2 regions of the Exiguobacterium sp. AB2 genome follow, and region 2 is predicted to be linked to the other one. Evidence: riboswitches for the same ligand, from Rfam matches in the RefSeq annotation. Region 2 holds a riboswitch; the other holds the start of a gene.
What was found. Region 2 has a riboswitch for S-adenosylmethionine ahead of DI14_RS07030 (2,3-diketo-5-methylthiopentyl-1-phosphate enolase). Riboswitches for the same ligand answer to the same signal wherever they lie in the genome.
Positions count from the first base shown of each region.

Region 1: it holds a riboswitch for S-adenosylmethionine, as region 2 does, so the genes downstream of both, DI14_RS10040 (MetQ/NlpA family ABC transporter substrate-binding protein) here and DI14_RS07030 (2,3-diketo-5-methylthiopentyl-1-phosphate enolase) in region 2, are expected to answer to the same signal.

Region 1 covers NZ_JNAA01000074.1:1,302-8,018, forward strand. The annotation lists gene DI14_RS10010 (hypothetical protein) at 66-578, opposite strand; gene DI14_RS10015 (hypothetical protein) at 587-1,870, opposite strand; gene DI14_RS10020 (DUF302 domain-containing protein) at 1,963-2,346, opposite strand; gene DI14_RS10025 (Spx/MgsR family RNA polymerase-binding regulatory protein) at 2,516-2,914, shown strand; gene DI14_RS10030 (methionine ABC transporter permease) at 2,943-3,605, opposite strand; gene DI14_RS10035 (methionine ABC transporter ATP-binding protein) at 3,577-4,611, opposite strand; gene DI14_RS10040 (MetQ/NlpA family ABC transporter substrate-binding protein) at 4,621-5,442, opposite strand; SAM riboswitch class I at 5,518-5,621, opposite strand; gene DI14_RS10045 (iron-containing alcohol dehydrogenase family protein) at 5,662-6,678, opposite strand; gene DI14_RS10050 (aminotransferase class I/II-fold pyridoxal phosphate-dependent enzyme) at 6,675-6,717, opposite strand, start outside.
Region 2 covers NZ_JNAA01000047.1:20,826-27,542, reverse strand. The annotation lists gene DI14_RS07050 (sugar ABC transporter ATP-binding protein) at 1-355, opposite strand, end outside; gene DI14_RS07045 (sugar ABC transporter substrate-binding protein) at 355-1,422, opposite strand; gene mtnA (S-methyl-5-thioribose-1-phosphate isomerase) at 1,415-2,449, opposite strand; gene mtnK (S-methyl-5-thioribose kinase) at 2,446-3,600, opposite strand; SAM riboswitch class I at 3,680-3,783, opposite strand; SAM riboswitch class I at 3,987-4,088, shown strand; gene DI14_RS07030 (2,3-diketo-5-methylthiopentyl-1-phosphate enolase) at 4,159-5,316, shown strand; gene DI14_RS07025 (2-hydroxy-3-keto-5-methylthiopentenyl-1-phosphate phosphatase) at 5,313-5,963, shown strand; gene DI14_RS07020 (methylthioribulose 1-phosphate dehydratase) at 5,960-6,577, shown strand; gene DI14_RS07015 (acireductone dioxygenase) at 6,591-6,717, shown strand, end outside.

The sequences.
Region 1 (6,717 bases), on a different contig from region 2:
CAGGGCGTTGGGTTGAAAGCGAATCGACAGCGTTTTCGTGACGTTTTGCCCGTCTATCTCAAACGTTAATTCATATAATGGAAACGGTTGGAGCGGATCGCATCCCGTGCCTCGTCCGTGCCCGATTCGATTTGAGGAAGCATTGGTACTTCGATTCCTTCTTCGTCTTTCAGAAAATCAGGACGGGTCTTTAGCTTGATGGCCCGATAGCCTTCGAGATGATTGGATTGGCAGAGCGCATAGAGCGACTCCCCTTCAACATATGCGACTTGGGTGAACGCGTACGTCGTTCCGTTTTGCTCAGTGAATGGCATTCGAGTCGCATAGGCGATCCCGAGCATCGTTAAAGCATCCCCCTCGATTTCAGAGACGAGCTCCTGCTCCTCGCATTGTGTGAGGATTGTTTTCGGGTCGACTTGTTGGACCGATTCATCCATCGCCACACGTTCGGCCGTCCAGTGGGACGCGACATAATCATATTGCACGACATCTTCCGATTCAGCACAACCAGTCAGCAAAACGATGAGTCCGATGCCACTTACAAACAGCTTATTAGATTTTCTTCTTCCTTGATTCATCCTGCCACTCACTCTCTCACTTGAGGGAAGTACGAGAAGAATGTCTCGGCCCCTCCGCTCGTCAGTTTATACGTCTGTTCCGATAAGAGGTCCGTGATGTACACGTCACGCTTCTTCGACCGTTGTTTGAACGAGATGGCGAACTGCTGTCCTTTCAAGCCGTCCACGATCGTCAAGCGTGTGTACTCCCCCGTCTCGCCGTTCCGTTTGACGGGCTCGGCTAGCTTGATGGCCTCGATCAGCTCATCCACATCGGTGCCGGCCGCCTTGAGGACATCCGGATAGGCGAGCGTCTCATCAAAATTGAACGGTTTTTTATGGACGTAGACATACGGCTCCGCGCCCCGAATCGCCAACTGTTCGTCTGCGAATCGCTGCCTCAAGTCTCGGTCTTCTTCGGTGTCGAACGTCCCCTCCCGATACGTCAACGTCACTTCGGACGTCTCACGCTTCCCGTCCTTTTCATAATGAAATGCAAAGATGGGGTACGAAATGTCCGGGATGAGGACATCCGTGTCGATCGGTAGCCGTTCGACCTCGAGCGACTCGAACCGAGGGGCCGGCTTCGTCGCATCGAACGTCACCTCGAGTGGTTGGGAAGAGATGTGTCCGTCCCCGTAACGCATCAAGATATAAGGCAACGACTCACTCTCGCTTGACGCGAACATCATCTGGATGTCACCGATCCCTACGGACGCCGGTTCGAATATATGTAGCGGGAACAACGTTGGCCAGCCGTCGATCGCAATCTCGATTTCACCGTAGAGCGCCTGCGAGAACGCGAACACGGCATCACCGAACGGCTCGAGCTTGAACGGATGGTCCTGCAACACATCCGCTTCGAGGAACGCTCTCTTGGCCGATGCTGAGATCGGTAACACGACCGGCGCCCGGTCGACCGGTTGGGAAGTGACGACTTGTTCAGGGAACGATGGAACGACTTCGGCCTGGAGATTCGGCGAGACCATGTCCCGGCAGACCGCGTACAGTCGGTCCCCTTCCACATACGTGACCGCCTTATACATAAAGTCATCACCTGCGTTCGTGAACGGCGGACGACTCACCACGATCGTGTCGTGCACGGTCAGTTCGCCCTCGAGTGTCGTCGTCAAGTCCCCCGTACACGCCTCGAGTACCGTACCGACGTCCGCCGTTGCCTTCTGATTTAGCGAATAATGTCCGACGATCCAATGTTCATCGATATAATCTAATTTCAGTGCGCTGTCGCGCTCGTCCCCACACCCCGAGAGGACGAGCATGCTCATCGCGATTACAATCAACTTCGGCTTCAATCGTACCGCCCCTTTTTGTTTGATAATCCAATTTTACCATTTACTTACTTTCAATGACATAAGAAAACCCGCCATAGTAGCGGGTGATCCGTTCAGATGCTGTTATCGATGGCGCGTATCAGTCGAGTCTCGACGTCTCGTGCGATGACTTGGAGTGAATCGTCCTCAATCAGCTCGATCAATCTCGTCGGCTTCGGCATGCCGACATGCGTCGCCCCGTCTTTCGTGAAGACGGCTAGTTTACATGGAAGGAAATAGCCGCCCTCGCGATGCGCCGTCAACACTTTCTTCGCTTCCTCCGGGTTGCACACCTCGAGGATGCGATAGTCCCCGTCGATTGCCTGCCCTTTCTCTTCAAGCGTCGCCCTGAGGTCAAAGTCCCAAAGGACGCCGAACTCTTCTTCTTTGAGCGTCCCTTTCAGCTTCTCGACGACGTCTGCGACTGATTGATCCGTCGTAACCGTATAATCGAACATATGAACTCCTCTTTAAAATATAGTCTCTTTCGTCATGTACCCTTCCGATAGGGACATCATTCCTTAGTAGACGAGAAAAAAGTCTATGTGATTTGAAACATATTCCGCTACATGACGTATGAATGATAGAAAATAGAACTATCCAACTTGACGCAAAGGAGAAGTGGTTGTGGTGACGGTCACCGTATTCACACATACTAGCTGCAGTTCTTCCCGCAAGACGATTGATTGGTTACGTGAACAGAACATCCCGTTCATCGAGAAGAAATTGACTGACCAAGGGATGTCGTTCAACGAGTTCAAAGACATGCTCCGCCTTACCGAGAACGGGACGACCGACCTGTTGTCCGTCCAAAAAAGCGTGTACAAACAGGCCGCCGACCAGCTCGATGAGATGTCGCTCCGAGAACTGTATAGTTTCGTCGCCTCGCACCCTCAGATTTTGAAGAGCCCGATTGTCGTCGACGACAATCGGATTCAAATCGGGTTTAGCGAGAAAGAGATCCGGACGTTCATCCCGCGCCATGACCGAATCGCCGAGCTGAAACGTCTGCTCGACAACAAGTAAGAGCCCTGCCGCAGCAGCGCTCTTTTTATTATGCCTTCTTGAGTCGGGCCGCCAAGCGGTTTCCGAACGATTGAATCGATTGGACGAGCAAAATCAAGACGAAGATCGTCACGTACATGACTTCCGGCTCGAAGCGGAGATGGCCGTACTGATAGGCGATGTCTCCGAGGCCACCCGCCCCGACGAGCCCGGCCATCGCGGTCGCCCCGATCAACCCGATCGTCGCGATCGTCAGTCCGAGCACGATCGACGAGCGGGCCTCACGGATGAGGACGTACCAGATGATCTTCCGTGTCGAGATACCCATCGCCTCGTACGCCTCGACGACGCCGCGGTCGACTTCGAGAAGCGCCGACTCCATGAGACGTGCGATGTACGGTGCCGTGAAGACGATGAGCGGGAGGAGCACCCCTTGTACCCCGATCGTCGTCCCCATGATGAACCGCGTGAACGGCAAGATGAAGAACAATAGGATGATGAACGGGATCGAACGGACCACGTTGATGACGCTCGAGAGCGCGCCGTAGACGTAACGGTTCGCCAGGCGCCCGCTCGGACGCGTCAACACGAGCAACGTCCCGAGCGGCAGTCCGATGAACGTCGAGATGACGAGGGCGATGCCTGTCATCGTCAGCGTTTGAATCGTACCGGTCCAAATCAAGTCACCCCAGTCGGCCCAGAACTGTAGCATGGTTCGTCACCTCCTTCACTTTCACGCCGCTCGCTTCGAGATAGCGGACGGCTTGGTCGGTCTTGTCGACATCCCCGTCGAGATGGATGAGCAGGTTGCCGACGAGCCCGCGTTTCAACTTCTTGATGCCGCCGCCGATGATGTTCGGGAGGAGCCCGAACCGCTTCGTCAACTGGGCGAGGACGGCCTGTTCGGTCTGGCTGCCGATGAACGACAAGTGGACGAGCGTGCCGTGCGTGCTCAGTTCCTTGACGACTTCTTCCGGCACGTCGAGGTTCGTCTTCAAGAATTTCTGCGTCGTCGCGTGGACCGGGTCGGCGAACACGTCGAGCACGTCGCCTTCCTCGACGATCTTGCCGCCGTCGATGACGGCGACACGGTCACAGATCCGTTCGATGACTTCCATCTCGTGGGTGATTAGGAAGATCGTCAAGCCGAGCTCGCGGTTAATCTCGAGCAACAAGTCGAGAATTGACTCGGTCGTCTCTGGGTCGAGTGCGCTTGTCGCCTCGTCGCTGAGGAGAATATCCGGCTCGTGCGCGAGGGCACGGGCGATGGCGACGCGTTGCTTCTGTCCGCCCGAGAGCTGTTCCGGGTAATGCTTGCGATGGTCGGTCAGTCCGACGATGTCGAGGTATTTGTCGACCCGCTGTCGGATCGTCTCTTTATCGAGCCCTTCAAGGCGGAGCGGGATGGCGACGTTTTCTTCGACCGTTGCCGTCTTCAGCAAGTTGTAATGTTGGAAGATCATCCCGATGCGGTGCCGGAGCTTCGAGAGCTCCTTTTTGCCGAGTTTCGTGATGTCCTGTCCTTCGATCTCGACCTGGCCCGACGTCGGGCGTTCGAGCAGGTTGATCATCCGGATGAGCGTGCTCTTCCCGGCACCGCTGCGCCCGATGATGCCGAAGATCTCACCTTTTTCAATCGTCAGCGACACGTCATCGAGCGCCGTGACCGTTCCTTTGTTGACGGTGAACGTCTTCTTGATCTGTTTGAGTGCGATCATAGTGCCTCCTTAAAATGCCGGGACGATCGAGCCGTTGAACGTCTCTTCGATGAACGTCCGAATCTCGTCAGAGTGGTAGTATGACTTGAGCGTCTCGACGACCTCGTCTTCTTTGTTGTCGGTCCGGACAACGACGTAGTTCGGGTACGGGTTGTCGACCGTGTCTTCATGGAAGAGGGCGTCCTCGTTGATCGAGAGCCCCGCACCCATCGCGAAGTTCGTGTTGATGGCGGCAAGCGCGACCTCAGGAAGTTGCGTCGGGAGCTGTGACGCCTCGAGCTCGATGAACTCGAGGTTGAGCGGGTTCTCGGCGATGTCTCGTTTCGTCGCCTTGTCCGTCAAGCCCTCCTTGAGCGTGATGAGACCAGCCGTCTCATAGAGGCGAAGCGCACGGAGTTCGTTCGCCGGATCGTTCGGCACGGCGACCTTGTCGCCTTCTTTCAATTCGTCGATATCGGTCAGCTTGTCCGAATAGAGCCCCATCGGGAAGGCGACCGTCTTGAACACGTCGTCAATCTTGTAGCCCTTATCCGCTTTTTGGAGCTCGAGGAACGACAGCGTCTGATAGCTGTTCACGTCGAGGCTGCCTTCAGCGAGCGCGGCGTTCGGGGTATTGTAGTCGTTGAACACCTTGATATCGAGCTCGAGCCCGTCCTCGGCGGCGAGCTTCTTCACTTCCTCGGCGATTTGTTGGTGCGGCCCCCCGGTCACACCGATCGTGATCGACTCGTTGCTGAGCGCCTCGCTCGCATCCGATTGTCCGCAAGCTGACAGCGCGATCGCGGCGAGTAACGATGTCCCGGCAAGGACTGATTTTGATTTGATGTTCATTGAATGATTCCTCCTTTAATATGAAAAGCCCGCCACTCATCAAGAGAGGCGGGCACGACACAGCGAAGTCGGACACGCTCATCTCCCAGACGCTTCCGCCTGTTGGAATTAGCACCATGATCTTACGATCTGGTTGCCGGGTTTCATAGGGCCAGTCCCTCCACCGCTCTTGATAAGCAAACGTTCAATTTAATTGTCTTTATCTTACTCATTATTCTTTTATTTGTAAATAGTTTTCTGCAAATTTTCAAGAATTATTTTCAAATAGTCATAATCAATCGGTTCAGGCAACTGTTGGAGCGTCGTCTCCCTCATGACTGCTGCCACGAGGAACGGGATCTCGTCCGTCGAAAGACCGAGCGCCTCGAGCGTCGTCGGGGCCTCAACCGTTTCGAGCCACGCCCGAAGCCGAGCCACGTCTTCCGAGCCGCGTAGCGATTCTTGGACGAGCAACCCGAAGCCGACCTTGTCCCCGTGCAGGAACGGATGCGTCGTCTCGAACTGACTGAGCGCGTTATGGACGGCGTGCGCGACGGCGACCCGTGTCCCGGCGTCGCCGAACCCACCGACCGCCCCACCGATGGCGAGAACGTGGTCGACCGCATAACGCGTCCCTTCCCCATACGAGCGGAAGGCGGTCTCGGTCAATTCGAGCTCGAGCAGGCGATGACATTGCTTGGAGAGCGCGAGTCCGGCATCGACGCCGGCATCGGTCGAGGCGTCCCCGCTCAAATAGCGGGCCTCATAAAACTTCGCAACCGTGTCGATGACGCCGGCTCGATAATAATCATACGGCGATGATGCGATGACCCGGGCGTCGACGATGACGCGTTCGATGACGACCCGGAAGACGTCATAGCGGTCATAGCTCCCGTCGTCGCGATAGACGACGCTGAGCGGGGTGAACGCCGCACAGTTGGAGGCGAGCGTCGGGATGACGATGAGCGGGACGCCGTTCCGTACGGCGACGAGTTTGGCCGTGTCGACGAGCTTGCCGCCACCGACGGCGATGAGGACGTCCGCCCCGTCGAGGTCGACGCGATCCGCCTCACGATCCGTGCAATCTCCTCGGAACGTCGTTGCCGGATAGGTTTGAATCGAAGGGAGTAGCCGTTCGACGGTCGGGTAGCCGTTTTGCCCGCGCAACACATGGACCGAACGAGCGCCGATCAGTTCGTCGAGACGATCGAGCGCGTCAGCGGCGTGATCATACTCGAGCACGGCTTGACGGATCACGCCCGCACCTCTTCATAGGCGGCGAACAGCCGCTCGATA
Region 2 (6,717 bases):
ACGCCGTAGCCCGTCGCTTCAATTCACGCGGTTGAATCCGTTCGACCGTCTGCCACGGCACGACGTTCTCATAGACCGGTAAGTCGAGATAAAGCGCATCATCAACTTCTTGCGACACGGTGATGACACCACGTCGAATCGCTTCGGCCGGCGTGAGCACGACGGTCTCGTCGTCAAGCGAGATGGACCCGGACGTCGGTGTCGTCGTGCCGTTCAATAGCTTGATTAACGTGCTCTTCCCGGCCCCATTCAAGCCGAGAAGGCCATGAATCTCGCCGCGACGCAGCCCGAACGTGACGTCATCGAGCACCGTCACGTCCCCGTATTGTTTGGTGACGCGTTCAAGCCGAATCATCATTTCATCCAGTCCGACCAAGCCGCGTCCGACGCGCCCCAATTCGGTACGTATTGACCGAGATCATCCATCGTCACTTTCTCGTCCGGTAAGACGTCACGGTCGACTAAGTACGGGTCAATCGAATGGATGGACGGCGTCTCTTCACCAGCTAATTTTTGGTAAGCATATCGGACTTGGACACGACCAATCTCGGCCGGGTCGGTCGCTGCCGTCACTTTCCACGGGCTTCCCTCTTCTTGCATGAGCTGAAGGTCCTCATCGCTCAAATCGATGCCGTAGACGGCAATCTCATCGCGCCCGGCTTGTTTGATGGCACGGCTCGCACCTTTGGCGAATTCGTCCCACATCGCGAACACGGCGTCAATCTCGCCTTCCGGGTACTTCTTCAAGATCGCTTCCATCTGGCTCTGTGTGTCGAGCGCGGTGTTGTTCGTCGCCGAACCGAACTTGGCCACTTCCTCGATCCCTGGATAACGCTTCAAGAACGCATCGTAAATCGTATGGCGACGTTCCATCGGCGTGAAACCGCCGACCCAAATCGTGACAATCTTCCCTTCCCCGTCCAAATCCTCCGCGAGCGCCTTGAGCGAACGCCACGCGAGCGAATAGTCGTCTTGGTCGATGACCGTGACGCCTTCGTTCGTCAAATCGTTGTCGAACGCCACGACTTTGATGCCTTTGTCGAGCGCGCGTTGGACGGGTTCTTTCAACGCGTCGGCGCGCCCGTGATCAATCAAGATGACATCGACACCTTGCGTCGTCGCCGTGTCGACATAACTCGCCATCTTCGACAAATCATTGTCGGCGTTATACACTTTCACGTTGCCGCCGAACGATTCGACTTGTTCGGTCACACCGTTTATGTACTGCGACGAGAACGTCCCGATCGACATTTGCATGATCAGGGCGACGTCGATGTCTTTCGGCAATGTCCCGTTCGAAGCCGACACCGGTTTCGTTTCCGGTGTCTTCTCGGTCGGTTTCGGCGTGGCTGCTTGTTCGTTCGTGCAACCGACGAGCGCCAAGACGAACGTGAATAGTAAAATCAATAGTTTCTTAGACATGAATCGTTCCCCCTACATGATGTGTGATAGCCGTCTCGTTCGCCTCGAACACGCCCGCCTCGGTGATGAGTCCCGTGATGAGCTCGGGCGGTGTGACGTCGAACGCCGGATTGAAGACCGTGATGCCGACAGGTGCCGTCGGCTGGCCACCGATGTGTGTCACTTCTTTCGCGTCCCGCTCCTCAATCTCAATCGCATCGTCTGCCGTCAAATCGAACGTCGAATGCGGTGCTGCGACATAGAACGGGATGCCGTAATGGTTGGCGAGCACGGCGAGTTGAAGCGTCCCAATCTTGTTGGCGACGTGTCCCGTCCGTGTGATGCGGTCGGCTCCGACGATGATCGCGTCGACGCCTTTCGCTTGAATCGTCCACGCGGCCATATTATCGGTGATAAGCGTGACGTCGATGTCCGCTTGGTCGAGTTCCCAAACGGTGAGGCGTGCCCCTTGCAGAAGTGGACGGGTCTCACAGGCGAAGACGTTGAACGTGACACCGCGCTCTTTCCCAACATAAAACGGTGCGAGTGCCGTCCCGTAACGCGACGTCGCGATAGCGCCGGCGTTACAAATCGTCAAGACGTTCCCGCCTGAAGGCAACACGGTCAGTGTGTGCTCTCCGATGGACCGATACGTGTCGACGTCACGTTCATAGAGGGCGACCGCGCGCCGTTTTATTTCCCCGGCAATCTGTTCGAAATCGTCCCCGCTGTTCAATTCGAGAAGCGACTCGATCACGTTTTGTAAATTGACCGCCGTCGGCCGTGTCGCGATCAAACGGCGTCCGACAATCTCGAGACGACGCGTGAAATCTGGGTCGTCGACGAGACGCTCTGCCTCTTTCGCCAGGACGAACGCCCCGAAATACGCGATCGCCGGTGCGCCTCGGACTTGGAGCGTCTCAATCGCGTGCTCCGCTTCTTCAAGCGTCTCGATCGTCACGTAACGTGCCTCATGCGGAAGGAGCGTCTGGTCTAAGAGAATCAACTCATTGGTCGAGACGTCAAAGCGAATGTTTTGCACCGTCATACGCGTACCCCCGATAACAAGGTGACGAGGCCGTCAATCGAGTCGACTTCGTGACGTTCTTTAATGAGCGCCGTACCGAGCGCGAGCGCATCGCGTTTCCGCTCGAGACGTGTCGTTTCGGGTAACGTCTCAAGGTCTGCGACGCCGGCGAGGCCGATGGCGCGGCGGATGAGTTCGCAACCGGCATAGCCGACCGTGTCGGCGAAAATCGTTTGTAACAAGTCGTCGACATATCCTTCCGTGTCGAACGGCTCGACGGCGTTCGTGAAGTTGTGGCGGAACGTCTTCTCAAACGTCTCCCACACCGTGAGGACGTCCGTGAACCGTTCGAATCGCTTGAGCGGATCGTGGAACGTGGCGAGCGTCAAATGCGCGATAATCTGTCCGACGTCGAAGCCGAACGGTCCGTAGAATGCGAACTCCGGATCGATGATTTTCGTCTCCTGCGTCGTCGCAAAGATGCTTCCTGTATGTAAGTCGCCATGAAGCAAGGCGTCATGTTTCGTGACGAATCCGACTTTCAGTTTCGCCACCTCGACTTTGAGCGCCTTGTCATGCCAGAGGCGTTCGACGTCAGGACGCAGCGCCGCCTCGATATTGTTCGACTCGGCGTCTTTATACGGATCGGTGAAAATGAGCTTTTCCGTGATGTCGCACAGCTCCGGGTTGTAATACTCCCGTTCCTTCCGCTTCTTCTCGATTGGACCGGCCGCGTAGTCGGACGTGGCGAACAACGTCTCGCCTAAAAATTCACCGACGTGACGGGCCAGTTCAGGATACGTCTTCCCTTCGAGGTAACCGGTGCGGACGATTTCATAATCGGACAAGTCCTCTAAAATCGTGTACGCGAGCGTCCGGTCGCTCCCGAGCACGTTCGGCACGAAACGTGGCACGACTTCTGCGAACTGACGCAACGCGAGCTGCTCGATCCAGGCCCGTTCAAGCGTGAGCGGCCAACTTTCCCCGACGACTTTCGCATACGGGAGCGCTTGTTTGACGATAAGACGCTGTTCGCCTTGACGGATGCGGAAGACGAGGTTCAAGTTTCCGTCCCCAATCTCATCGCATTGGGCGATCCCTCCTTCTTCAATCAGTCCGAGTGCCCGGACGTGGTCGACGACCGTCTGTTCAGTAAATGGTTGATATGCCATGTCTATTTCCCCTTTCGATGATTTCCACAAAAAAAGCCCCTTTCTCCGCGAGAAAGAGGCACAGCCAGATTGGTTGTTCCTCTCATCTTTCAGACATTCGTCTGGTGGATGTAGCACCGTGCCGTACTGGTCGGTTGCTGCGGCGTCATCGGGCCAATTCCCTCTGCCAACTCGCGATAAGAGTGTGTTATTCGATTTGTGTGACTATGAGCTGAATATTACGGAGTCGACGCCCTGGTTGTCAACGCTGTTTTTTTGAGCATCGAGTCACTTTTTGTTTGCATATATGGAAACAAATTTCTAAAATAAAAAATTTTCAAAAAAGGAATTGACGCTGTGACGATTCTGTGCAAAAATTCAATTAAATTTCACAACTTCAAATCATATTCTTATCAAGAGCAGACGGAGGGACAAGCCCGATGATGTCGCAGCAACCGACCCGATTGGGCACGGTGCTAATTCTTGCAGCAGACGCTGAGAGATAAGAGTTCATTTTTTATGATGACCTCTTGCCTCGGCATGGGGTCATTTTTTGTTTGACCGGAAGGAGGAACGAACATGGGCATCATCGCCACTTATGAAATTAACCGTACGGACCGCGTGGCCGACCTCGCCGCGAAAATCGCGCTCGAGTTGACCGTCGGCACGTGGACAGACTTACCACACCTAGAACAAGCACAGTTACAAGCGTATCGCGCCGAAGTCGTCTCGACGTCACATACGGAAACGACGAGCCGCTTCAAAATCCGCTACCCGCTCCATAACGTCAGTGCGGACTTCTCATCCATCTTGACGACGACGTTCGGAAAGCTATCACTCGACGACTCGGTCCGGCTCGTCGACCTCGATTTACCTGAAGCGTTGCGCGACACGTTTCCCGGCGCCAAGTTCGGGACAGAAGGCGTCCGTCAGCTACTCGGCGTCTACGACCGGCCACTCGTCATGAGCATCTTCAAAGGGGTCATCGGCCGAGACTTGACCTTTTTAGAAGCACAGCTCCGTGACCAGCTCGACGGGGGCATCGATATCGTCAAAGACGACGAGATTTTATATGACAATCCGCTCACCCCTTCACTTGAGCGGGCGCAGATCGGCCGCACCGTCTTAGGCGAGCATTACGAGGCGACCGGAAAACGTGCCCTGTACGCCGTCACGCTAAGCGGACCGGTGTTCACGTTACGTGACCAAGCGCTACGGTTGATTGACGCTGGGGCAACGGCCCTCCTCTTCAACGTCTATACATACGGGCTCGATACCTTGCGTGAGCTGGCGAAAGACCCGGACGTGAACGTGCCGATTTTAGCGCACCCGGCGTTCGCCGGCGCCTTGACCGGTTCAATCAGCCATGCACTCCTACTCGGGAAGCTTCCTCGACTCGCCGGTGCCGACTTGACGCTCTTTCCATCGCCGTATGGATCGCTCGCGACGCCGCGTGACGAGGCGCTCCTCATCCGCGATGTAAGCGCGGAACCGAGCGAAAGAAAAGCGATTCTCCCGGTCCCGTCAGCCGGGATTCATCCAGGGCTCGTTCCCGACATCATCCGTGATTTCGGAACCGATGTCGTCATCAATGCCGGTGGCGGCATCCACGGACACCCAGACGGCGCCGCAGCCGGGGCCCGGGCGTTCAAACAGGCCATCGCGCACGTCCTCGGACAACGAGACGGCCAGACGACCGAGCTCGAGACGGCATTGAAAGCGTGGACGACGCGATGACGGTCCATATCCTCTGCGATTTCGACGGGACCATCACGGCCGAGGACAACATCATCGCCTTGATGAAGGCGTTCGCTCCTCCCGAATGGGTCGAGCTGAAAGACGCGATCCTCGCCCAAGACATCTCGATTCGCTCCGGCGTCGGCCAACTGTTCAACTTGTTGCCGAGTAGCGGGCGTACCGCATATCGAGACTATTTGGTGGAACGTATCGCGTTACGCTCTGGGTTTACTGCCTTTTTGGCCGACGTGCGTCAAAACGAATGGCACTTTGACGTCGTCAGCGGCGGGATGGACTTCTTCGTTCAACCAATTTTAGACGGCCTCGTCGGTTCCGAACATATTTTCTGTAACGTCGCCGACTTCTCGGGTGAGACCGTGACCGTCGCGTGGCCACACGCGTGTGACGATCAGTGCACAAACGATTGCGGTTGCTGTAAACCGACGATCGCCCGCCGCATCGTCGATTCCAATGACCGGTTGATCGTCATCGGGGATTCGGTGACCGATTTCGAGATTGCGAAACGGGCGGACTTCGTCTATGCCCGTGGACAACTCATCACGCTCTGCGAGGCGGAAGGCATCCCATTCGCCCCGTTCGAGACGTTCCATGACATCACCCATCATCTGCAGGAGGTGACCGTATGAGTGTGACCGCCCGTTGGCTCGAACTAGCCGACATTAAAGATGAGCTCGCCGCCCGCGACTGGTTCCCCGGAACGAGTGGGAATTTGGCGATTCGCGTCGAAGATGACCCGCTCACCTTTTTAGTCACTGCGAGCGGACGTGACAAGCGAAAACGAACACCGGACGACTTCGTCCTCGTCGATGCTTTCGGACGCTTGATCGGCGAACAGACAGGAAAACCGTCCGCCGAGACGTTGCTCCACGTGGAGGTGTTCAACCGGACCGAAGCAACGTGCTCGCTCCATGTCCATACGATTGACAACAACGTCATCTCCGAGCTTTATGCCGCTCGAGGCGAGGTCGTCTTCACCGGTCAAGAGATCATCAAGGCGCTCGGTTATTGGGAAGAAGATGCTATCGTCCGTGTCCCGATCATCGACAACCATGCCGACATCCCGACGCTTGCCGCGGCGTTCGCCCCTCATGTCCGTTCAAGCGCCGGTGCCGTCCTCATCCGCAACCACGGCATCACCGTCTGGGGCGAGACACCGGCGGCGACGAAACGCTATTTAGAAGCATATGAGTTTTTATTCAGCTACACGTTAAAACTACGCGCCTTAGGCGTGCATTCATAAGGAGGAACCATCCATGGCTACAATCTATTTCCAACAAACCGAAGAACGTCACGTCGACCAAACTGAAGTGAGCGCCTTTTTAGAGTCACGCGGCATTCTATATGAACAGTGGGACATCAACAAGCTCCCAGTAAACCTGC